Regions from separate parts of the Kutzneria viridogrisea DSM 43870 genome, predicted to be linked through region 2. Evidence: riboswitches for the same ligand, from Rfam matches in the RefSeq annotation. Region 2 holds a riboswitch; the other holds the start of a gene.
The links. Region 2 has a riboswitch for cobalamin ahead of metE (5-methyltetrahydropteroyltriglutamate--homocysteine S-methyltransferase). Riboswitches for the same ligand answer to the same signal wherever they lie in the genome.
Positions count from the first base shown of each region.

Region 1: another riboswitch for cobalamin. It lies ahead of KALB_RS07200 (cobalt-precorrin-4/precorrin-4 C(11)-methyltransferase); the one in region 2 lies ahead of metE (5-methyltetrahydropteroyltriglutamate--homocysteine S-methyltransferase).

Region 1 is NZ_CP007155.1:1,544,197-1,555,103, reverse strand. It holds gene KALB_RS07235 (hypothetical protein) at 1-309, opposite strand, end outside; gene KALB_RS07230 (hypothetical protein) at 496-786, shown strand; gene KALB_RS49770 (hypothetical protein) at 773-904, shown strand; gene KALB_RS07225 (glycosyltransferase family 39 protein) at 1,006-2,940, shown strand; gene KALB_RS07220 (DNA glycosylase AlkZ-like family protein) at 2,966-4,057, shown strand; gene KALB_RS07215 (helix-turn-helix transcriptional regulator) at 4,074-5,069, shown strand; gene KALB_RS07210 (sugar isomerase domain-containing protein) at 5,036-5,788, opposite strand; gene KALB_RS07205 (precorrin-8X methylmutase) at 5,875-6,420, opposite strand; cobalamin riboswitch at 6,490-6,664, shown strand; gene KALB_RS07200 (cobalt-precorrin-4/precorrin-4 C(11)-methyltransferase) at 6,732-7,550, shown strand; gene cobJ (precorrin-3B C(17)-methyltransferase) at 7,547-8,290, shown strand; gene cobA (uroporphyrinogen-III C-methyltransferase) at 8,287-9,012, shown strand; gene KALB_RS07185 (energy-coupling factor ABC transporter permease) at 8,999-9,664, shown strand; gene cbiQ (cobalt ECF transporter T component CbiQ) at 9,816-10,592, shown strand; gene KALB_RS50075 (CbiX/SirB N-terminal domain-containing protein) at 10,589-10,907, shown strand, end outside.
Region 2 is NZ_CP007155.1:2,254,300-2,265,206, forward strand. It holds gene KALB_RS10215 (nucleotide disphospho-sugar-binding domain-containing protein) at 15-1,148, shown strand; gene KALB_RS47520 (hypothetical protein) at 1,206-1,640, shown strand; gene KALB_RS47525 (TetR/AcrR family transcriptional regulator) at 1,637-2,206, shown strand; cobalamin riboswitch at 2,233-2,448, shown strand; gene metE (5-methyltetrahydropteroyltriglutamate--homocysteine S-methyltransferase) at 2,570-4,801, shown strand; gene KALB_RS10235 (MarR family winged helix-turn-helix transcriptional regulator) at 4,923-5,501, shown strand; gene KALB_RS10240 (fumarylacetoacetate hydrolase family protein) at 5,714-6,556, opposite strand; gene KALB_RS10245 (DODA-type extradiol aromatic ring-opening family dioxygenase) at 6,553-7,437, opposite strand; gene KALB_RS10250 (aldehyde dehydrogenase) at 7,430-8,896, opposite strand; gene KALB_RS10255 (aldehyde dehydrogenase) at 8,979-10,457, shown strand; gene KALB_RS10260 (gamma-glutamyl-gamma-aminobutyrate hydrolase family protein) at 10,454-10,907, shown strand, end outside.

The sequences.
Region 1 (10,907 bases), 710 kb from region 2:
CAGGCCCTTGACCTCGTTGCGCTGCCGGTCCGGGCTGGAGTCGCGGTCGCGGGTGTGCATGTCGAAGCGCCAGTGGTCGTCCTCGACGTAGATGTGCTTGACCCCGGGGTGGGAGTGGGCCCGGTCGTCCTCCACGCCCTCGAACGCGTTGAGCCCGTCCCGCTTGGGGTCCGGGCTCCAGCGCAGCACCCAGTTCGCGCTCGGGCTGGCGGCGGCCCCCAGCGGTAGCGCCGCGGCCAGTCCCGTGGCCGCCGCGCCGAGCATGATCCCCCGCACCAGGTCGCGGCGGTTGATCAGTGGTGAGTTCACGCGTGCACTCCTCAGTTCAGCCACGGCGGTGCGTGGCGTGTGGTGCGGCGGCGTGATGAAAAGCTTTTCGACTCCAGTGTCTACCGGGTCTCCACCCCGAAGTCCACCCCTGGGAGGTGCTACTCCACCCGGACCCGCACCTAGCTTCTGCGGTGTTCACAAATGTGCACCGATGGGGGACCCACCATGAACCTCGCAGACTCCAGTCTGGAGACCGTCATGACCCTGCTGCTGATCCGGTTCGGCGTCATCGCCGCGGGCATCGCCGTGCTGGTCGTGATCGGCTTCACCGTGCTGGTCGTGCTCAAGCGCAAGGGCAAGCTCTCGCAGGCCCGCAAGTACATCGAACCCGTGGCGCGCTCGGTGGCCCAGAGCCGGGGCAACCCGAGGCGCCCGAGCCAGGGCGTGCTGCGGCGCACCGCCGCCCGCGCCGTCACCAACTACCTGGAGCGGGAGGACGACCATGGCAAGCGGTGAGTCGGTACTGGCCGAACTGCTCGTGGACTACCTGTGGAAGGTCGGCATCGTGGTGGTGCTGGCCCTGCTGGTGGGGATCGCGATGGTGGTGATCTGGCGCAAGGTCGGCAGCAAGTAGTCCACCCCCGGGTGGAGGCGGTAGTTCCATCCGCGCGCCGATTCGCCGGGGCGCCGATCTGCCTACCGTTCGTGCCGAGTCGAATCACTGGGGGGTGGGTCGTGACGGCCAAGTGGTCCCGGATCGCGCTGGGGCTGGTACTGCTCGCAGCCGCGCTGCTGTACGGATGGGCGTTGGGCGCCGACGGCAACTGGGGCAACCCGTACTACGCGGCGGCGGTGCGGGCCATGGCGCAGAGCCCGACGAACTTCGTGTTCGGGGCGCTGGACCCGCAGGGTGTGGTGACCGTGGACAAGCCGCCGCTGGCGCTGTGGCCGCAGGTGATCTCCACCTGGGTCTTCGGCTACCAGCCCTGGGCGGTGCTGCTGCCGCAGGTGGTCGAGGGCGTGGCCGCGGTGTTCCTGCTGCACCGCACGGTCCGGCACTGGATGGGCGAGCACGCGGGGCTGATCGCCGCCGCCGCGCTCGCGCTGACCCCGATCACCGTGGCCATCGACCGGGACAACAACCCGGACACGCTGCTCGTGCTGTTCCTGGTGGCGGCGGCCTACGCCTTCACCCGCGCCCTCGGCGCCGAGCACCGCACGCGCTGGCTGGTGCTGGCCGGGGTGTTCATCGGCTGCGGGTTCACCACGAAGATGTTGCAGGCGTGGGTGGTGCTGCCCGCGTTCGCGCTCGCCTACCTGCTCGGGGTCCGCGCGGTGTGGTGGCGCAAGCTGCTGGACCTGTTCGGGGCGCTGGTCGCGGTGGCGGTCAGTTCCCTGTGGTGGGTGCTGCTGGTGCAGTTCTGGCCAGGGCGCAAGCCGTTCATCGGCAGCAGCGGCACGGGCTCGGTCTGGGACCTGGTCATCGGCTACAACGGGATCGGCCGGGTGCTCGGCCAGTCCTCGCCCGGTGGCGGCAAGTCGGCCGAGTTCACCAGCCTGATGTCCATCGTGCTGTTCGGCGGGGTCCCCGGGCCGCTGCGGCTGTTCAACCCCTTGCTGGGCGGGCAGATCAGCTGGCTGCTGCCGCTGGCCCTGCTCGCGGTGCTCGCCGTCGCGGTGGTGCGCGGGACCGCCTCGCGCGCCGAGCGGGCCGGGTGGTGGTTGTGGGGCGGCTGGCTGCTCGTCGGCGCGCTGGTCCTCAGCTTCTCCGTCGGCACCTTCCACGCCTACTACACGACGATGCTCGCCCCGGCCATCGCCGCGCTGACCGGCGGGGGCCTCGTCCGGTTCTGGCAGTGGTACCGGCGGCCCAGCGGGGTGCTGTGGCTGGTGCTGCCCTTGGCCGTGGCGCTGACCGCGGGGTGGGCGTGGCTGCTGGTCGCCCGGGATCCCACGTGGCACGGGGAGTTGCGCTACCTGGTTGGCGCTCTGGGCGTGGTGTCCGTGGGCTGGCTCGTGCTCGGCCGGTTCCGGCTCGGCGGGGGACGTGTCGCCGCGGTGCTCGGGCTCGTCACGGTGCTGCTCGCACCCGGCGTGTGGTGTGTCGCCACGGCGATCGGGCCGTCCCAGGCGTTGATGGGCGCCAGCAACCCCACGGCGGGGCCGTTCGTGGTGCCGCCGTACTTCGTGCAGCAGTACGGGGAGCAGGCCGTGCCGTCGATCCGCGCGACCTTGCAGGGGCTCAGCGGGAACGCCGCGACCGAGGTGCACCTGAGCAACGCGGAGACCGAGGTGCTCGACTACGCCGCGACGCACTCGCGGACCCCGATCACGCTGGCGGTCGAGGGCGGCGCGGTGACCGCGGGCGACTACCTGGTCGCCGCGGACGAGACCGTCGTGGTGCTGGGCGGGTTCGAGGGGGTCGACCCGGCGCCCGACGCCACCGGGCTGTCCGGGTGGGTGCGGTCCGGCCGGGTGCGGTTCGTGCTGACGAGCACGGCCACCGAGCCCGGCAAGATCGACGTGCGGGACCTGTCCACGGTGTTCGCGGCGCTGGGCGGGCCGACCGAGGCCGCGCGGATCGAGTGGGTGCACCGCAACTGCGTGCGGGTGCCCTGGATCGTCGAGCAGGGGCGCGGCCTGTACGACTGCGATCCTGACAGCAGGTGACAGCTTCTCGGTGCAGGATGGCCTGGTGACCACCGAAGTCAGCCGCGAACAGGTGCTCTGGTACCGGACCAGGCAGCAGGGCCTGCTGCGGGAGAGCGAGCACCCCGAGGTGCTGGAGCTGGGCTTGCAGGACTCCCCTGCCGGGGTCGCGCGGCTGGCGCTGGCCGCGCGCACCACCGGCGAGGCCGACCTGAGCGGGTTCGACCTGGCCTGGACCCTGCGTGGGGCGCCCTACTTCCACCGGCCCGGCGAGCTGGCGCGGCTGGCCGCCGAGCTGTGGCCGTGGAGCGAGGCCGACGCGCAGGCCCGGCTGCTCTGGCCGAGGTCGCGGACCAGCACCGGCGGGCTCACCCCGTTGGCGACCTACCGGCTGCTGGCCGAGTCGCTGCGCTCGATCGTGGTCGGGCCGATGACCAAGGGGGCCGCCAGCGCCGCGCTGACCAAGCTGGTGCCGCCGGAGCAGACCCGCTGGTGCCCCGGCTGCAAGTCCCAGCACGTGTACGAGCAGCCGTTCCGGCTCGCCGCGCTGCCCGCCGGGCTGGGCATCGAACCGGGTGAGTCCCCGCTGACCCTTGTGCACGCGCACAACGCGAAGGGCGTGCCCGAGCAGTCCGCGGGGGCCGAGCGCCTGATGCGCGCCTACCTGCGCTTCCTGGGACCGGCGACGCCGACCGAGGTGGCCAAGTGGCTGGACACCTCCGCCGCCGAGGTGCGCGGCCGCTGGCCGCAGGGGTTGGCGGAGGTCAGGGTGGACGGCCGCAAGTGCTGGCTGCCCAGCGACCGCCTCGACGACCTGGTCTCGGCGCAGCCCCCGGAGCTGGTCCGCCTGCTGCCCACCTCCGACCCGTTCCTCCAGGCGCGCGACCGGGCCGTTGTGCTGCCGCACAAGGAGCAGCAGAAGACCCTGTGGACGATCCTGGGCAGCCCGGGCGCCGTGCTGGTCGACGGGGAGGTGCTCGGCGTGTGGCGGGCCAAGCTCGGCCGGAAGGACCGCCTGGACGTCACGATCACGCAGTTCGGGGAGCTGGACCCGCCCGCGCGGGAGGCGGCGCGGGCCGAGGCCGAGCGGGTGGCGGGAGTTCGCGGGGTGCCTTCGGTCAGCGTCTCGTTCAGCTGAGACGACAATGCGCGGTATGCGCGCGAGCCGTCTGCTGTCCACCCTGCTGCTGTTGCAGACCCGGGGCCGGATGACCGCGCAGGAACTGGCGGACGAGCTGGAGGTCTCGGTGCGCACGGTGTACCGGGACGTCGAGTCGCTGTCGGCGGCCGGGGTTCCGGTGTACGCCGACCGCGGGCCGACCGGCGGCTACCAGCTGCTGGACGGCTACCGGACCAGGTTGACCGGGCTGACCTCGGACGAGGCCGACTCGCTGTTCCTGGCGGGTATGCCGGGACCGGCCGCCGAGCTGGGCCTGGGCACGGTGGTGGCCACGGCCGAGCTCAAGCTGCTGGCGGCGCTGCCCGCGGAGCTGCGCAGCAGGGCGAGCCGGATCAGGGAGCGGTTCCACCTGGACGCCCCGGGCTGGCTGCGCGAGGCCGACCAGGCCCCGCACCTGGCCGAGATCGCCGAGGCGGTGTGGAACCAGCGCGTGCTGGAGCTGCGCTACCGCAGGTGGGCCAAGCCCCGCGAGGTGACCCGCCGGGTCCGCCCGCTGGGCGTCGTGCTCAAGGCGGGCACCTGGTACCTGGTGGCGCTGGCCGACGAGGACCTGCGCACCTACCGGGTGTCCAACGTGCTGGCGGTGCAGACCCTGGACGAGCGGTTCGACCGGCCCGCGGACTTCGACCTGCCGGGCTACTGGCAGGAGTGGGCGGAGCAGTTCGAGGCCAGGATGCGCGGGCAGCAGGCGGTGATCCGGGTCTCGCCGGAGGCCATGGGCTGGCTGCGGGCCCTGCTGGGCACGTTCGCCGCGGACGCCGTGCGGGCCAGCGCCGGGGAGCCGGGGCCGGACGGCTGGGTGCGCGCGGTGCTGCCGATCGAGTCGGTCCGGCACGCCCACGTGGAGCTGCTCAAGTTCGGCGGCATGGTGGAGGTGCTCGAACCCGCCGAGCTGCGCGAGCTCATGGTCAGGACCGCGGGTGAGCTGGCCGCGCTCTACGAGGGATCGCGGCGGATCCTGCCCTCGTAGCGCTGCTCCAGCTCGCGGTTGTGCGCGTCGCCCTCGGGCACGTTGGCGGACAGGTAGACCGGCGGGGTCTGGCCCGCCGCCAGGATCAGCGCCGCCGCATCGGCCAGCATCATCTGCGCCGCCATCGCCGCGGTGATCGAGGAGATGGCGCAGACCGCCCCGCCGGTGGGCAGCGGCAGCAGGGTGTCGCCCATCGGGCCGCAGTTGTCGATCACCACGTCGGCCAGGTCGTGCAGGTGCTTGCCGGAGGGGTGCCGGGAGGCCACCGCCGTGGCGTGGTCCAGGGAGGTGAACGCGATCAGCCCGTGCCCGCGCCGCTTGACCAGGCTGGCCATCTCCACGGTGGAGCCGTTGCCCCCGGAGTTGGAGGCGATCACGAACAGGTCCCCGTCCTGGACCGGGGCCAGCTCGTAGATCCGGTGCGCGATGGCCGGGTCCCGCTCCACGTACTTGTCCAGTGCGCCCGCCGGGGTGTCCCCGTAGGTCACCACGTCCCGCAGCGACAGCTTGTTCGTGGGGATCAGCCCGCCCGCGCGCCCGGCGATCTCCATGACCAGGCCCTGCGAGTGACCGGTACCGAAGGCGTGCACCACCCCGCCGCCCAGCACGCACTGGGCCACCAGCCCGGCCGCCGCCGCGATCGGCTCGCGCTGGGTGCGGACCAGCCGGTCGATCACCTCGTGCGCCGCCGCGAGGAACCCGTCCTGGTTGACTGCCATCCGCACGCACCCCATCGCCGTTGACGGTTTACCGGTGATCTTGCCGTCACGTTACCGATAAACAGTGCTGGGCGGGAGTCCGCAGCTCAGGCGTACAGCAACGCGTTCACGGCGGCCGTGGCCAGTGCCGCCCCACCGCGCTCGCCCCGGTTGGTCAGCGCGGGCACCCCGCTCTCGCGCAGCGCCCGCTTGGCCTCGACCGCGCCGACGAACCCGGCGGGCAGGGCGATGACCAGCGCCGGGCGCAGCGCCCCCGAGGCGCACAGCCCGGCCAGCTCGTTGACGGCCGCGAAGTCCTGGCCCAGCGCGAACACCGCGCCCTGCGCGTACTGCCCGGCCAGTGCCCCGATGCCGCCCTCGGTCTCGGCCGCGATGTGCGCGGGGCGGCTGGTGACGCCCGCCGCGACCATGCGCACATCGGTGATCAGCGGCACACCTGAGGTCAGCGCGCGCCTGCCCGACTCCAGCGCCCGCTCGTCCACGAGCAGGTCCCCCGCCCAGCTCGGATCCGCGGTGGTGTGCACGAGCCGCTCCACAACCGCCCTGGACAGGACTGGCAAACCGGACGTGTCGACCCGGGATCGCAGGATCCGGTACGACTCCTGCTCGATCGGATGCCGAACCCGTGCCACCGCAACTCCCTCTCTCCGACAGCCCGCGACCACCGTAGTCGGCGGTATGACCAGCGCCGAACGTCGGTTAACCTGCTCCGCGAGCGTGGTGACGGGAAGCCGGTGCGAATCCGGCGCGGTCCCGCCACTGTGACCGGGGAGCCGCCCCCCACGAGGCAGCCACTGGGACCCGAAGGGTCCCGGGAAGGCAGGGGGACGGCGCCGATCCGGGAGCCAGGAGACCGGCCACGCGAGAGGGACACGCGTCGCACGGAGGATGTGATGGCTGCTCGCAGGGCTGGTTCGCGCGCGCGGACCAGGGCGAGGTCGCGGTGATCTCCTTTGTCGGAGCCGGACCGGGCGCGGCCGACCTGATGACCTTCCGCGGCGCGGCCCGGCTGGCCCGCGCCGAGGTCGTGGTGTGGGCCTCCTCGTTGATCCCGGCCGAGGTCCTGGAGCACGCCAACCCGAGTGCGGAGCGGCACGACTCGGCGGGCATGACCCTGGAGGACGTGCTCGCCGTGTACGCCAGGCATCCCGAGGCCGCGATCGTGCGCCTGCACAGCGGGGACACCAGCGTGTACGGGGCGATCGGCGAGCAGATCGCGTGGTGCCGCAGCACCGGCCGCGAGTACGAGATCGTGCCCGGGGTGGGCTCGCTCAGCGCAGCCGCCGCCGCGATCGGCCGGGAGCTGACCGCCCCGGGCGTGGCGCAGAGCATCGTGCAGACCCGGTTGGCCGGGGGCAGGACGGCCGCGTCCATGCCGGCGGGCGAGTCGGTGGCCGCCTTCGCCGGGCACCGCACGACCATGGCCGTGTACCTGTCCGCCCAGCGCCCCGCACAACTCCAGGCCGAACTGCTGGCCGAGGGGCGCGGCTACGCCCCCGGGACCCCGGCCGTCGTGGTGGCCAAGGCGAGCTGGCCGGACGAGCGGGTCATCACCACCACCGTGGGCGGCCTGGCCGAGGACCTGGCCGCCTCGGGCATCCGCACGGCGGCACTGGTCCTGGTCGGCGACGCGCTGGGCGAGATCGAGCCGCAGCGGACCAGGCTGTACGACCCGCGGTACTCGCACGGTTGTCGTCGGCGGTCCACCGAGGGCAGCACCGAGGGCCGCGCCATCCCGGTCGAGAAGCGGAGGCTGCCGTGACGGGCCTGCTCACGGTGGTCGGACTCGGTCCCGGCGCCGCCGAACACCGCACCCCCGCCGCGGCCCAGGCCGTGCGCGAGGCCGAGGTCGTGCTCGGCTACTCCGCCTACATCGACGCCTGCGCCGACCTGCTCGGCGCCGGGCAGACCGTGCTGCGCGGGCGGATGACCGAGGAGTCGCGCCGCGCGGAGCAGGCCGTGGCCCTGGCGGCGGCCGGGCACCGCGTCGCGCTGGTGTCCTCCGGGGACGCCGGGGTGTACGGCATGGCCACGCTGGCGCTGAGCACCGCCGCCGAACTGCCCGTGGCGCGGCGCCCCGAGGTGCGCGTGCTGCCCGGGGTCACCGCGGCCCTGGCCTCCTCCGCGCTGGTCGGGGCCCCGCTGGCGCACGACTTCGCCTGCCTGACCCTGTCCAGCCTGCTCACCCCGTGGGAGGAGGTCGAGCGCAGACTGCGCGCGGTGGCCGCCGCCGACCTGGCGCTCGCCCTGTACAACCCGCGCTCGGCGGGGCGGACCTGGCAGCTCGACCGGGCACGTGAGGTGCTGTTGGAGCACCGCGGGCCCGGCACGCAGGTCGCGCTGGTCACCGACGCGGCCCGCCCCGAGCAGCACGTGCGGCTGACCACCCTGGGCGAGCTGGACAGCTCGGTGGTGGGCATGACCACCACGGTGCTGGTCGGCGCCTCGGCCACGCGCCGGCTCGGCGACTGGCTGGTCACCCCGCGGGCGGCCGGGGCGTGACGGTTCACCTGGTCGGCGCCGGACCCGGCGATCCCGGCCTGCTGACCTGCCGTGCCGCCGAACTGCTCGGCAGCGCCGAGGTCGTGGTCTACGACCGGCCCTCAATGGCCGACATCCTGGCGCTGGCCGGTACCGGGGACAAACGCTGCGTTGGCAAGTCCGGCAGCCGACCCGCCTGGCCGCAGGCCGAGGTCAACCAACTGCTGGTGGACCTGGGCCGGGCGGGCCGCGAGGTGGTGCGGCTCAAGGCGGGCGATCCGTTCGTGGTGTCGCGGGGCGGCGAGGAGGCACTGGCCCTGGCCGGGGCGGGCGTGCCGTTCGAGGTGGTGCCCGGCATCTCGGCGGCGATCGCGGCGCCCGCGCTGGCGGGTATCCCGGTGATGGTCCGCCAGATCGCCACGACCCTCACCGTGGTCGCGGGCAACGAGGACCCCGAGTACCGCCAGCGCATCGACTGGTCGGCGGTGGCCGCGGTGGGCGGCACGGTGGTGGTGCTCACCGGCCGGTCCGCGCTGCGCGGCATCGCCGAGGAACTGCTGGCCGCGGGCATGGCGGCGGACACGCCGGTCACCGCGGTGAGCGCGGCCAGCCGGGCGCACCAGCGCCGGGTCACCGGCACGCTCGCCGCACTGCCCGACCCGAGGATGCGCCCGCCGGTGACCTTCGTCATCGGCGCGGTCGCCGCACTGGACCTGCTGGAGGGCAGCGATGCACATCCCTGACGGATTCGTGAACGCGCCGGTGTCGGTGGCCGGTGCGGTGGTCGCGGTCGGCGGGCTGGCGGTGTGCAGCGGGAGGCTCGGCAGCTCGATCCGGGACCGGGACATCCCCCTCGCCGGGCTGGCTGCGGCCTTCTTCCTGGTGCTGGAGGCGCCGATCTTCCCGATCGGCGTGGGCACCGGCGGTCACCTGCTGGGCGGCACGCTCGCGGTGGCGCTGCTCGGGCCGTGGCTGGGCCCGGTGGTGATCTCCGTGGTGCTCGTGGTGCAGGCCCTGTTCGCCGGGGACGGCGGGGTCACCGCTCTGGGCGTGAACGCGGTCAACCTCGCGCTGCTGCCCGCGCTGATCGGCTACCCGCTCATCCTCGGACTGCGCAAACTGTTGCCCCGCACCAAGGTCGCCGTGGTCGCGGGCTGCGCCGTGTCGGCGGTCATCGCGGTGATCGCCGCTTCCGTGCTGTACAGCCTGGAATACGCCGTGGGCGGGGCCGCGGGGGTGCCCGCCGCCACCGTGGCGATCAGCACCATCGGCACCTACTCGATCATCGCCCTGTTCGAGGGGCTGGTCACCGGGCTGGTGGTCGCCGCCCTGCTGCGGTTGCGGCCCGACCTCGTGCGGGTCGGCAGGCACCTGACGGCGAAGGCCCAGACGTGAGCGAGCTTGCGAGCGAACCATCGGGCACCGGGCCTGCGCGAAGCGCTGCACCGAGCGCCAGCGAGGTGCGGCACGTGAGCGAGCTTGCGAGCGAACCATTGGGCACCGGGCCTGCGCGAAGCGCTGCACCGAGCGCCAGCGAGGTGCGGCGATGAGTGGGGCCGCCCACAATCCCGGCGCGGATCTGCTGATCCCGGCCGACACCCCGCTGCACCGCGCGGCCCCGCAGTGCAAGGTCGCCGCGACCGCGCTGTGCGTGCTCTTCGTCGCGTGCACGCCGAAACAGGTGTTCTGGCCGTACCTGGGCTACGCGGCGGTGCTGGCCCTCGCGGCGGCCATCGCCCAGGTTCCCGCGACAACCCTGTTGCGACGCCTCGTTGTGGAGATCCCGTTCGTGTTCTTCGTGGTGCTGCTGCCCCTGTTGGCCACCGGCCCGACCGTCGAGCTGCTTGGCGTGCACCTGTCCGTCGACGGCCTGGAGTCGGCGGCCTCGATCGTGCTCAAGGCCAGTTTCGGTTTGCTGGCAACGGGTGTGCTGGCCGCGACCACCCCGCTCGCCGAGATCATCACTGGCCTGGAGCGGCTGCGCGTGCCGCGGGTCTTCACCGCAGTGGCCTCGTTCATGGTGCGCTACGTGGAAGTGCTCAACACCGAGCTGGCACGGCTGCGCACGGCACGGGCCTGCCGCGGCGGGGACCCGCGCTGGCTGTGGCAGGCCCGCGACACGGCGGCCTGCGTCGGCGCCCTGTTCGTGCGCGCCTTCGAACGCGGTGAGCGCGTGTACCTGGCGATGGCCTCACGGGGCTACAACGGCGCGCTGCCAACGGTGTTGACCGGGTCGGCGGCCGGTGCGCGGGCGTGGACCGTCGCGCTGGCGGTGCCGCTGGTCTACGGGGCGCTGGCGCTGACCGGGTGGGTGACGCGGTGACGGCCCCGGCACTGGTGCTGCTCGGGCACGGCAGCCGGGACGCCGACGGGGTGGAGGAGTACTGGGCGCTGGCCGAGGTGGTCAGGGCCAGTGCCCCGGACCTGGTCATCGGCTGCGGCTTCGTGGAACTGGCCGAACCGGGGGTGGACGAGGCGATCGACAAGGTCGTGGCGGCGGGCGCCAGCGAGGTGGTCGTCGTGCCGCTGGTGCTGCTGGCGGCGGGTCACCTCAAGAACGACGGACCCGCGTCCATGGCCCGCGCGCGGCTGCGCCACCCCGGCGTGCGCTTCCGCCTCGCCAGGGACCTGGGCATCG
Region 2 (10,907 bases):
TGATGGGGGAAATCATGAAACTGCTGTTCACGGCCTTGCCGGGGTCCGGTCTGTTCCTGCCCACGGTGCCGCTGGCCTGGGCTGCGCGGGCCGCGGGCCACGAGGTGCTGGTGATCAACAACGGGCTGGGGGCCGGTGCCGCGGTCGGTGCCGGGCTGCCCACCGTGGACGTGCTGCCCGAGCGCGACCTGTGGGCCGAGTTCATGGAGTCCGTCGCCGGTCACGTCACGCCAGGGGACAACGACGGCGGGGTCACGATCTCGGGTGGGTTCGGCTGGTTCGGCGAGCAGATCCTCGAACCCGCGCTGGCGGTCGCGCGCGGGTTCGCCCCGGACGTGGTGGTGTCCACCCTGGAGCAGGGCGCGGGTCCGCTGATCGCCGGTGAGCTGGGTGTGTCGCTGGTGGAGCAGGGCATCCGGCTGGGCTGGGCCGGAACGGGGGAGCACGCGGTGGGCACCCGCAAGGCGATCCTGGACAGGTTGGAGGAGCGGCGGACCTGGCTGGGCCTCGCGCCCCCGGCCGCGCCCAGCGCCACCATCGACGTGCGCCCGCCGAGCATGGGCGGGCTGGCCACCGACAGCCAGTGGCTCATGCGGTACGTGCCGTACAACGAGACTCGCCTGCTGCCCGCCTGGGTCACCGACCGGCCGAGCCGCCCGCGCGTGTGCCTGACCCTGGGCAGCGTGCTGCCGCAGCTCGGCGGGCTTGCCACGCTGCGGGATCTGCTCGCCGCACTGTCCACGATGGACATCGAGGTGCTGGTCGCCGCCGGGGAGGTGGATCTCGGTCCGCTGCCGGACAACGCCCGTGCGCTGGGCTGGATGCCGCTGGGTGCGTTGATGCCGACCTGCTCGGCGATCGTGCACCACGGCGGTTCCGCCACCACGGCGACCCCGCTGGCGTACGGCGTGCCGCAGCTGATCATCGCCAGTTTCGCCGACCAGCCGCTCAACGCGGAGCTGGCCGCCAAGCGGGGCGTGGCGATCAGCATCCCGCCCGCCGAGGTCACGCCGGAGCTGGTGCGCGAGTCGCTGGCCAGGCTGCTGCGTGAACCGGGCTTCGCGCGGGCTGCCAACGAGGTCCGTGACGAGATCGCGGCGCAGCCCGCGCCGAGCTCGATCGTGGGCCGGATCGAGCAGGTGGCTTGACAGTCCGGTGTGCGTACAACGTAAGCTTACGTTGTACGCACGCCGGAGGGGGATGTTGTGAGCACTGTTGCCGTTGTCCTGGCGCTGCTGTGGGTGGGCTGGCTGGTGCTCACCGAGTGGGTGCCGATGTTCCCGCTCAACGACCTGGCGGTGTCCGATGTCGGCGACCGGGTGCGGGCCGCGCTGATGAACTACCCGGTCGGGCTGGCGATCGCGGGCGGCATGGCGTTGGGGCAGACCTGGTCCACGGTCCTCGCGACCGTCCTCAGTGGACTGACGATCGTCGGCAACGCCGTCTGCTGGTGGCTGCCGTACTTCGGCCTGATCCGGAACGAGCCGATGCGGCGGGCGTACCAGCGGGAGTACAGCCGCACGCTGAAGGTCCTGCCCACACGGGGGCGCGCCGTGGTGCCCGACTTGCAGCACGTGGTCGTCACGGTCGGGTGCTGGGCGCTGTTCGGTACCTGCCTGACGGCTACGCTCGTGGGGTGACGGAGAAGTCCCGCGGTGGCCGCAAGCCCCTGCTCAGTCAGGAGTCCATCCTCGCGGCAGCCGTGCGCGTGCTGGGCGCCGAGGGGCTGGACGCGCTGACGATGCGGCGGCTGGGCACCGAGTTGGGCGTGGCGGCGATGTCGCTGTACCGGCACGTGCCCAACCGGGACGCCCTGCTGGCGCTGGTGGTCAACGAGTTGTTCGCGCGGGCGATGGAAGCGGTGCGGGTCGACGGCGGGGTCGCGCGGCGGCTCACTGAGCTGGCCCGCGCCTACCGCGAGGTGTTGTTGGCGCACCCCGGGGCGGTGCCGCTGCTGGCCACCCACCCGGTGGACCTCGAACTGGGCGAGTCCTTGCTGGCCAAGCTGTTCGACGGGGACGAGCGCGTGGTCACGGCGGTGCAGTCGGTGGCGGTGTTCGTGCTGGGCCACGCGCTGGCCCAGGTCGGCACGCCACACCAGGACGGCCGCCCGACCCGATCGGCTGATCGCGGGTACTACGACCAGTGGTTCGAGGCCGGGCTGGCCGCCATGGTGCGGGGCTTCAGCGCGGAGTTGCCAAGCTGACTCTTGTCAACGGCCGTGCAGTCGCTAGGCTCACAACCGCCAGTGGTTCGCCGTGCCCGCGGTCTGGGTGCGGCGAGGCAACAGGGAACCCGGTGCGATTCCGGGACTGCCCCGCAGCGGTGAGTGGGAACGACCGCCGTCATGAAGCACTGGGCGAGAGCCTGGGAAGCGACGGCCAGTAGGTCCGGGTCCGTGCCCGGGTGCCCGCGAGTCCGAAGACCTGCCACAGGTGCGCGTGCCGCCGGTACGCGCTGGTCCGGGGCCTCTCGGGTGGGCTCGCGCGGACGTTGGCGGAGCACTTCTGTGCCCGCTGTCCTCGCGTGCACGCCGTGATGTGGCCCACAGGCTCGCGAGGAGAGAGCTGTGGCTGAACTGAGGACGACGGTGCTGGGCTATCCCAGGATCGGTCCACGTCGGGAACTCAAGCGTGCGTTGGAGAACTACTGGTCCGGGCGGGGGACTCAGGCCGAGTTGCTGGAGGTCGCCGCGAAGCTGCGCGCGGACACCTGGCGCGAGCTGTCGCGGTCCCTGGACTCCGTGCCCGGCAACACCTTCTCCTTCTACGACCAGGTGCTGGACACCGCCGTGCTGTTCGACGCGGTGCCGCGGCGCTTCCGCGAGCTCGGACTGTCCGAACTAGACACCTACTTCGCGATGGCCCGCGGTCGCGACGGCGCCGCCGCGATGGAGCTGACCAAGTGGTTCGACACCAACTACCACTACCTGGTGCCGGAGCTGTCCGCCGACACGAAGTTCGCGCTGGTCGGCGACAAGCCCGTCCAGGAGTTCACCGAGGCGCTGGCCCAGGGCGTGCACACCCGTCCCGTGCTGGTCGGCCCGGCGACCTTCCTGTTGCTGTCCAAGGGAACCGAGCCCGGTTTCGCGCCGATCACGCTGATCGACCAGCTGGTGGACCGCTACGCCGAACTGCTCGGCAAGCTCGCCGACGCGGGCGCCGAATGGGTCCAGTTGGACGAGCACGCCTATGCCGCCGACCGCGGTGAGGCCGAACTCGACGCACTGCGCAGGGCGTACGACAAGCTCGGCAAGCTGGCCAACCGCCCGCGCCTGCTCGTCGCCGGCGGCTACGGGGACCTCGGGCCCGCACTGGCCGTGCTCGCCGAGTCCCCGGTCGAGGCCATCGCCGTGGACCTGGTCTCCGCGCCCGACACCGTGCGCCGCATCGCCGGGCTGACCTCGTTGCGGGACAAGACCTTGCTCGCGGGCGTGGTGGACGGCCGCAACGTGTGGCGCACCGATCTGCGGGCCGCCGCCTCGGTCTGCGCGAGCCTGCTCGGCTCGGTCGGCTCGCTCACCGTGTCCAGTTCCACCTCGCTGCTGCACGTGCCGTACGACCTGGACGCCGAGACCGGTCTCGAACCGGAGGTCCGCGGCAGGCTGGCCTTCGCCAGGCAGAAGCTCGCCGAGATCGCGACCCTGGGCAGGGCCCTGCACGCGGGCGCCTCGATCCAGAACGGGGCCGTGCCAGCGGCCGGTTCTCGTGACGAGCAGGTCCGCGCCAGGATCGCCGCGCTGACCCCGCAGCACCGCCGTCGCGTCGACTACTCCGAGCGCGCCGCCGCGCAGCAGGAGCGCCTCGGCCTGCCGCCGCTGGCCACCACGACCATCGGCTCCTTCCCACAGACCACCGAGATCCGCAAGGCACGGGCCGAGGTCCGCGCCGGTCGACTGTCCGAACAGGACTACCAGCAGCGGATGCGCGAGGAGATCGAGCGCGTCATCCGGTTGCAGGAGGAGATCGGGCTGGACGTGCTGGTGCACGGCGAGCCCGAGCGCAACGACATGGTGCAGTACTTCGCGGAGAACCTCGTCGGCTTCGCCGCGACCGAGCTGGGCTGGGTGCAGTCCTACGGCTCGCGCTGCGTGCGGCCGCCGATCCTGCACGGGGACGTGTCCCGGCGCAACCCGATCACCGTGGAGTGGACGGCCCACGCGCAGTCGCTGACCAGCAAGCCGGTCAAGGGCATGCTCACCGGCCCGGTGACCATTCTCGCCTGGTCCTTCGTGCGTGACGACCAGCCGCTGGCCGACACCGCGCAGCAGGTCGCGCTCGCGCTGCGGGATGAGATCACCGACCTGGAGGCGGCCGGGATCGGCGTGGTCCAGGTCGACGAGCCCGCGCTGCGCGAACTGCTGCCGCTGCGCGCCGAGGACCGGCCCGCGTACCTGGAGTGGGCGGTGGAGTCCTTCCGGCTGGCCACCTCCGGGGCCGCGAGCGCCACGCAGATCCACACGCACCTGTGCTACTCCGAGTTCGGGGACGTGATCGGCGCGATCGACGGGCTGGACGCCGACGTCACCACGATCGAGGCGGCCCGGTCCAGGATGGAGGTCCTGGACGACCTGCGCGCGATCGGCTTCCGGCGCGGGGTCGGGCCCGGGGTGTACGACATCCACTCCCCGCTGGTGCCCGCCGAGCACGAGGTCACCGAGCTGCTGAGGGCCGCCGTGCAGGCGGTGCCCGCCGAGCGGCTGTGGGTCAACCCCGACTGCGGGCTGAAGACCCGCGACTACGCCGAGGTCGAGCCCGCGCTGCGGGCGCTGGTCGGCTCCGCCCGCGCACTGCGCGGCTGAGCACCGGACGAGCGGCCGGGTCGGGACCTGCCGACCCGGCCACTCGTTCGTGCCCATATGGTCGGGCGAGTTAGGCTGCTCGCGTGTCAACCAGGTTGGGCGACGGCGAGGGCGGGGCACGATGACCGGCTACTACACGCTGCGGGAGACCGAGAAGGCCGTCGGCGAGCGGCTCGGCGGCCTGCGGATCGACGTCGAGGCCATGATGGCACTGTCCAACCTGCACCGGACCGCGCTGGTCGTGCGCAACCACTTCGAGCAGTCCGTGCTGCGCGACGTCGACCTGTCCTGGACGGGGTTCGTCGTGCTGTGGGTGGTGTGGATCTGGGGTGACATCGAGACCCGGCACGTCGCCGAGGAGAGCGGCATCTCCAAGGGCACGCTGACCGGGGTCGCCAGGACCCTGGAGAACCGCGGGCTGATCACCCGCGCCACGCCCGCCGACGACCGGCGGCTGAGCGTGCTGTCGCTGACCGAGCGTGGCAAGGCGCTGATGACCGAGCTGTTCCCGCGGTTCAACGCCGAGGAGGTCTACAGCCTGGAGGGCCTGTCCCCGCGCCGGGTCACCGAGCTGACCCGCATCCTGCGGCACGTGCTCAGCCACTTCGAGGAGACCGCACAGGAGCGCCAGGCCGAGGTGCGCCGCTCCGTGCAGTCCGGCCCCCTGCCGGGATTGCTCGCCCGCGACGTGGAGGCCTGACCCGGCTGGATCGGTCCCGCTCACCCCAAGCGGCGCGTGTCGGCGCTTCGCGCACCGCGTGTCGACGTCTTCCGTACGGTGTGTCCGCGGTTGGCGTACGACGTCCCAGAATCCGGGAGTCCAAAGCGGAAGTGCGAACACACCGTCCCGGAAGCGCCGACACGCGGCACCGGTAGCGCCGACACGCGCCGGGCTCGGAACGGGGCGAGTCCTCAGCGGGGGGCGCGCTGGCCGCGGTACTCCCAGTCGCCGCCGAGTGCGGTGGAGCGGACCTCCTCGGACTCGGTGGGTTGGGCGCCCACGGCGGAGTCGATCGGCACCGGGCCCGACACGATGTGGTTGCGCAGCGTGCCCAAGCCCTCGACCTGGACCTCCACGACATCGCCCGGTTGCACGGGGCGTGAGTTGGCGGGGGTCCCGGACAGCAGCACGTCGCCGGGGTGCAGTGTGATCGTGCGGGCGATGTCGGCGACGAGGTAGTGCATGTCCCACTCCATCTCGTCGGTGTTGCCGTCCTGTGCGACCTTGCCGTTGACCAGCGTGCGGATCGACTTGCCGCGGAAGTCCCAGCCGGTGACCAGACCCGGTCCGAGCGGGCACAGCGTGTCGGAACCCTTGACCCGCAACATGGATCCGGCATCGGTGTCGCGGAAGTCGTGCAGCCCGTAGTCGTTGGCCACGGTGTAGCCCAGGATGTGCTCGCCGACCTGCTCGACGGGCACGTTCCGGCAGGTCCGGCCGATGACGATGCCGATCTCGCCCTCGTAGTTCAGCCACTTGCACCGCTCGGGCCGCACCACCGCCCCGCCGTGCGAGTTGAGCGCCGAGGTCGGCTTGTGGAAGTAGGTCGGCGCCTTGGGCAGCCTGCCCTGGAACTCCTCGACCCGGCTGCGGTAGTTCAGGTGCACGGCGATGATCTTCGACGGCTGACAGGGCGGCAGGTGCACGGCCTCGGCCACGCCGACCTCGCGCCCGTCCGGGGCGAGCAGCAGGTCGCCGACGCGTTGCACCCGCACGGCCGCGCCGTCGAGCAGGATCCTGCGGTACTCGGTCATCGCGTGGCGCTCCACCCCTGCTCGGGCCGGTCGAACCAGATGTGCACCTGGCCGGTTCCGACGGAGTTCTCGTACTCGCTGAACAGCCTGCCGGGTGCGGTCCAGGCCGACTCGCCCATGGCCCCGGCCATCATCAGGTAGTGCGCGAACCCGGCCTCGGGCCGGTACCGCGCGAACTCGGGCATCGTGTCCAGCACGCGGGCGTGGTCCCCGGCGCGCAACCAGTCGATGCGCTCCAGATCGGCCTTGGCCGCCTCCGGGGTGCGGATGTGCTCCACCCCGCTGGCCTCGTGCGCGCGCAGTTCGCGCAGCGGCCAGAACGTGTGGCTCATCGCCCCGGAGGCGATGATCAACACCTTGCGGTCCACCTGCGCGATCCCGTCGGCCAGCGCCCGGCCCAGCCGCAGGTTGTCCTCCACATCGGCGGTCTGGCAGACCCCGATGGAGATCCACTTCTTCTCGGGCACGCCCAGGTATCGCCACAGGTTCACCGTGGCGTAGAAGATCGGCAGGTACTGGTCGTCGATCGGCGTGATCCAGGTGCCGCGCTCGGTGCCGTGCGCGGCGATCGCGTGCGCCAGCTCGGGGTCCCCGGGGTAGTCGTAGGGGATGCGACACATGCCACGCGGCAGCTCCTCCGAGGTGAACAGCCCGGCCCGCCGCGGGTGCGAGGTCACCACGTACTCCACGGTGGTCGCCCAGTGCGAGTCGAGCAGCACCACCGTGTCGTAGTCCAGGGTCTCGAACACCTCGGTCCGCAACCGGTCCAGCCCGGCGACCAGCGTGGTGTCCGCACCGTTGTTCAGCTCACGCCGCTGCTGCTCCGGCAACATGATCGTGGGCACGTGCGCGAGCAGGCCCGCGCCGACAACCTCACCCATTCCAGCCCTCCTGGGCGTAGACCGAGTTCTTCACGTCGCAGTAGAAGTCGAAGCTCCAGGTGCCGCCCTCGCGGCCGATCCCCGACTCACGACTGCCGCCGAACGGGGCCCGCAGGTCGCGGACGAAGAAGCAGTTCACCCACACCGTGCCCGCGACCAGCCGCGCGCTGACCCGCTCCGCCCGCGCCGGGGCCCCGGTGACCAGCGTGGCCGCCAGCCCGAACCGGCTGTCGTTGGCCATGGCGATGCCCTGCTCCTCCCCGCTGAAGGTCTGCAGGGTGAGCACCGGCCCGAACACCTCCTCGGTGAGGATCTCGCTGCCCGGCCGCGCCCCGGTCAGCAGCGTGGGCCGGTAGTACAGGCCGCCCAGCTCGGAGTTCGGTTCACCGCCCAGCGCCACGGTCGCGCCCGCCGCCACCGCGCGCCGCACGAAGCCGTCGATCCGGTCCAGCTGCCTGGGATGCACCTGCGGGCCGATGTCGGTGTCCAGCTCGCGCGGATCACCCTGCCGCAGCAGCGAAGCCCGTTCCAGAAAGCGCCGCTGGAACTCCTCGGCCACCGGCTCCTCCACGAGCAGCCGGACCGCCGACAGGCAGACCTGCCCGGCGTTGTCGTACTGCTCCACCGCCAGCCGCACGGCCAGGTCCAGGTCGGCGTCGGCGAAGACCAGCAGCGGGGACTTGCCGCCCAGCTCCAGCGAGGTCGGCACCAGGTTGCGGGCCGCCGCCGCGGCGATCGTGCGCGCCGTGGGCACCGAGCCGGTGAAGCTGATCCGCCGCACGTCCGGGTGCTCGGTGAGCGCGGCCCCGGCCTCGGCGCCGAAGCCCTGCACCACGTTGAACACCCCGTCGGGCAGCCCGGCCTCGGCGGTGATGTCGGCCAGCAGCGAGGCTGTCAGCGGGGTCCACTCGGCGGGTTTGAGCACCACCGTGTTGCCCGCGGCCAGCGCGGGGGCGATCTTCCAGGTGGCCAGCATCAGCGGGGCGTTCCACGGGGTGATCAGCGCGCACACCCCGGCCGGGTCCCAGGACACCTGGTTGCGGTGCCCTCGGGTGTCGAACTCCGGGTGGGCCAGCTCGTCCACCAGCCAGTTGGCGAAGAACCGGAAGTTGTGCGCAGCCCTGGGCATCACGCCCCGCAGGTGCGAGCGCAGCAGCGCGCCGTTGTCGGCGGTCTCCACGCGGGCCAGTTCGTCCGTGCGCTTCTCGATGCCCTCGGCGATCGCGTGCAGCAGTTCGGCACGCCGCTCCCGGCTGGTCCGCGACCACCCGCCGAACGCCTGCCGCGCCGCCGACACCGCCGCCTCGACCTCGGCCGCACCACCGCGCGCGACCTCGGCCAGCAGCGCGCCGTCGATGGGGGAGTGATCGGCGAAGGTCCGCGCCGAGCCCAGCCGCCCGCCCCCGATCCAGTGCCCGGTCGGCACCTCGACCCCTGCCACCCGCGCGCTGCTCGACATCTTTTCTCCGTAAGGGGATCCGTATATCGTTTGAACCCAAACGTACGGGGCTGCGATGACGCGGTCAAGACACGGAGGTGCCATGCACACGGCAGCCGACTGGACCGGTGTCGCCGCCGGGCTGACCCACCCCACCGGCCTCTACCTGGACGGCGGCTTCACCGACCCCGTGGACGGCGCGAGCCTGCCGGTGGTCTCCCCGCGCGACGGGGCGGTGCTGGCCGAGGTGGCCACGGCGGGGGAGCGGGACGTCGACCGGGCGGTGGCCAGCGCCCGGCGGGCGTTCGACCACGGCCCGTGGCCCCGGCTGCACCCGCGTGAGCGGGCCGCGCACCTGTACCGGCTCGCCGAGCTGGTGGAGCGGGATCGGGCCCAGTTGGCCACGACGATCGCGCTGGAGATGGGCAAGCCGATCAGCGACTCGTACGGCATCGAGCTGGCCGCCGTGGTGAAGACCTTCCGCTGGTACGCCGAGTTGGCGGACAAGACCGCGGGCGAGGTGCCGGGTACCGAGCCGGGCTCACTCGCGCTGGTGACCCGCGAGCCGATCGGCGTGGTCGCGGCCGTGGTGCCGTGGAACTTCCCGCTGACGATGGCCGCGTGGAAGCTCGCGCCCGCGCTGGCCGCCGGGTGCACGGTTGTGCTGAAACCGGCCGAGCAGTCCCCGCTGTCCGCGCTGCACCTGGCCGCGTTGGCCACCGAGGCCGGGCTGCCCGAGGGTGTGCTCGGTGTGCTCAACGGGCCGGGGCCGGTCACCGGGCGCGCGCTCGGCCTGCACCCCGGGGTGGACGTGGTGACCTTCACCGGGTCCACCGAGGTCGGGCGGCACTTCCAGCGCTACTCGGCGGATTCCAACCTCAAGCAGGTCTGGCTGGAGCTGGGCGGCAAGTCGCCCAACCTGGTGTTCGCCGACGCCCCCGACCTGGACGCCGCCGCCGACTCCGCCGCGTGGGCGATCTTCTTCAACGCGGGCCAGATGTGTACGGCGGGCTCCCGGCTGATCGTGCAGCGCTCCGTCGCCGACCAGGTCGTGCGGCGGTTGCTGGAGCGGGCGGCCGAGTTCGCGCCCGGCGACCCGCTCGACCCCGCGACGCGGATGGGGCCACTGGTCAGTGCCGAGCACCTGGCCGGGGTCCAGCGGCACATCGAGCGGGCGGTCGACGACGGGGCCAGGCTGCGCGCGGGCGGTGGACCGGCCACCGGCTGCTACCTGGAACCGACCGTGTTCGACGAGGTGCGGCCGGACATGGCCCTGGCGCGTGAGGAGGTCTTCGGGCCGGTGCTGTCGGTGCTGACCTTCGACACCGTCGAGGAGGCGCTGAACTTGGCCCAGGACAACGACTACGGGCTGGCCGCCGCAGTATGGACCCGTGATCTCGGTGTGGCGCACCGGACTTCGCGCGAGCTGAAGGCAGGCACCGTGTGGGTCAACTGTTACGAGGAGGGCGACCTGACGGTTCCCTTCGGTGGCACCAAGTTGTCCGGGCACGGCCGGGACAAGTCGGCGCACGCGCTGGAGAAGTTCACCGAGCTCAAGACGACCTGGATCGCACTGCCGTGAAGCGACCGCTGATCGTCATCCCGGCCCGGTTCTCGGCCAGCGCATCGGCACTGCGCTACGGCGCGGTGGTGACCGCACGCGCGCTGTCCGGGGCCGTGCTGCGCGCCGGGGGCGAGCCGCTGACCGTGCACCCGGACGGCGCCGAGCTGGACGAGCGGTTCGCCTTCGCCGAGGGCGTGCTGCTGCCCGGCGGCGGTGACCTGGACCCGAGTCGCTACGGCCACGCGAGCCGGGACGAGTCCGTGTACGACGTGGACGCCGAGCAGGACGAGTTCGACCTGGCGGTGGCCCGCTGGGCGCTGCGCACCGGTCGACCGCTGCTCGCGGTGTGCCGGGGGATGCAGGTGGTCAACGTGGCCCTGGGCGGCACGCTGGAGCAGCACATGGCCAGCCCGCACCGGCACCTCGTGCACACCGTGACCAGCACCTGGGGCGAGCAGGAGGTGTCCT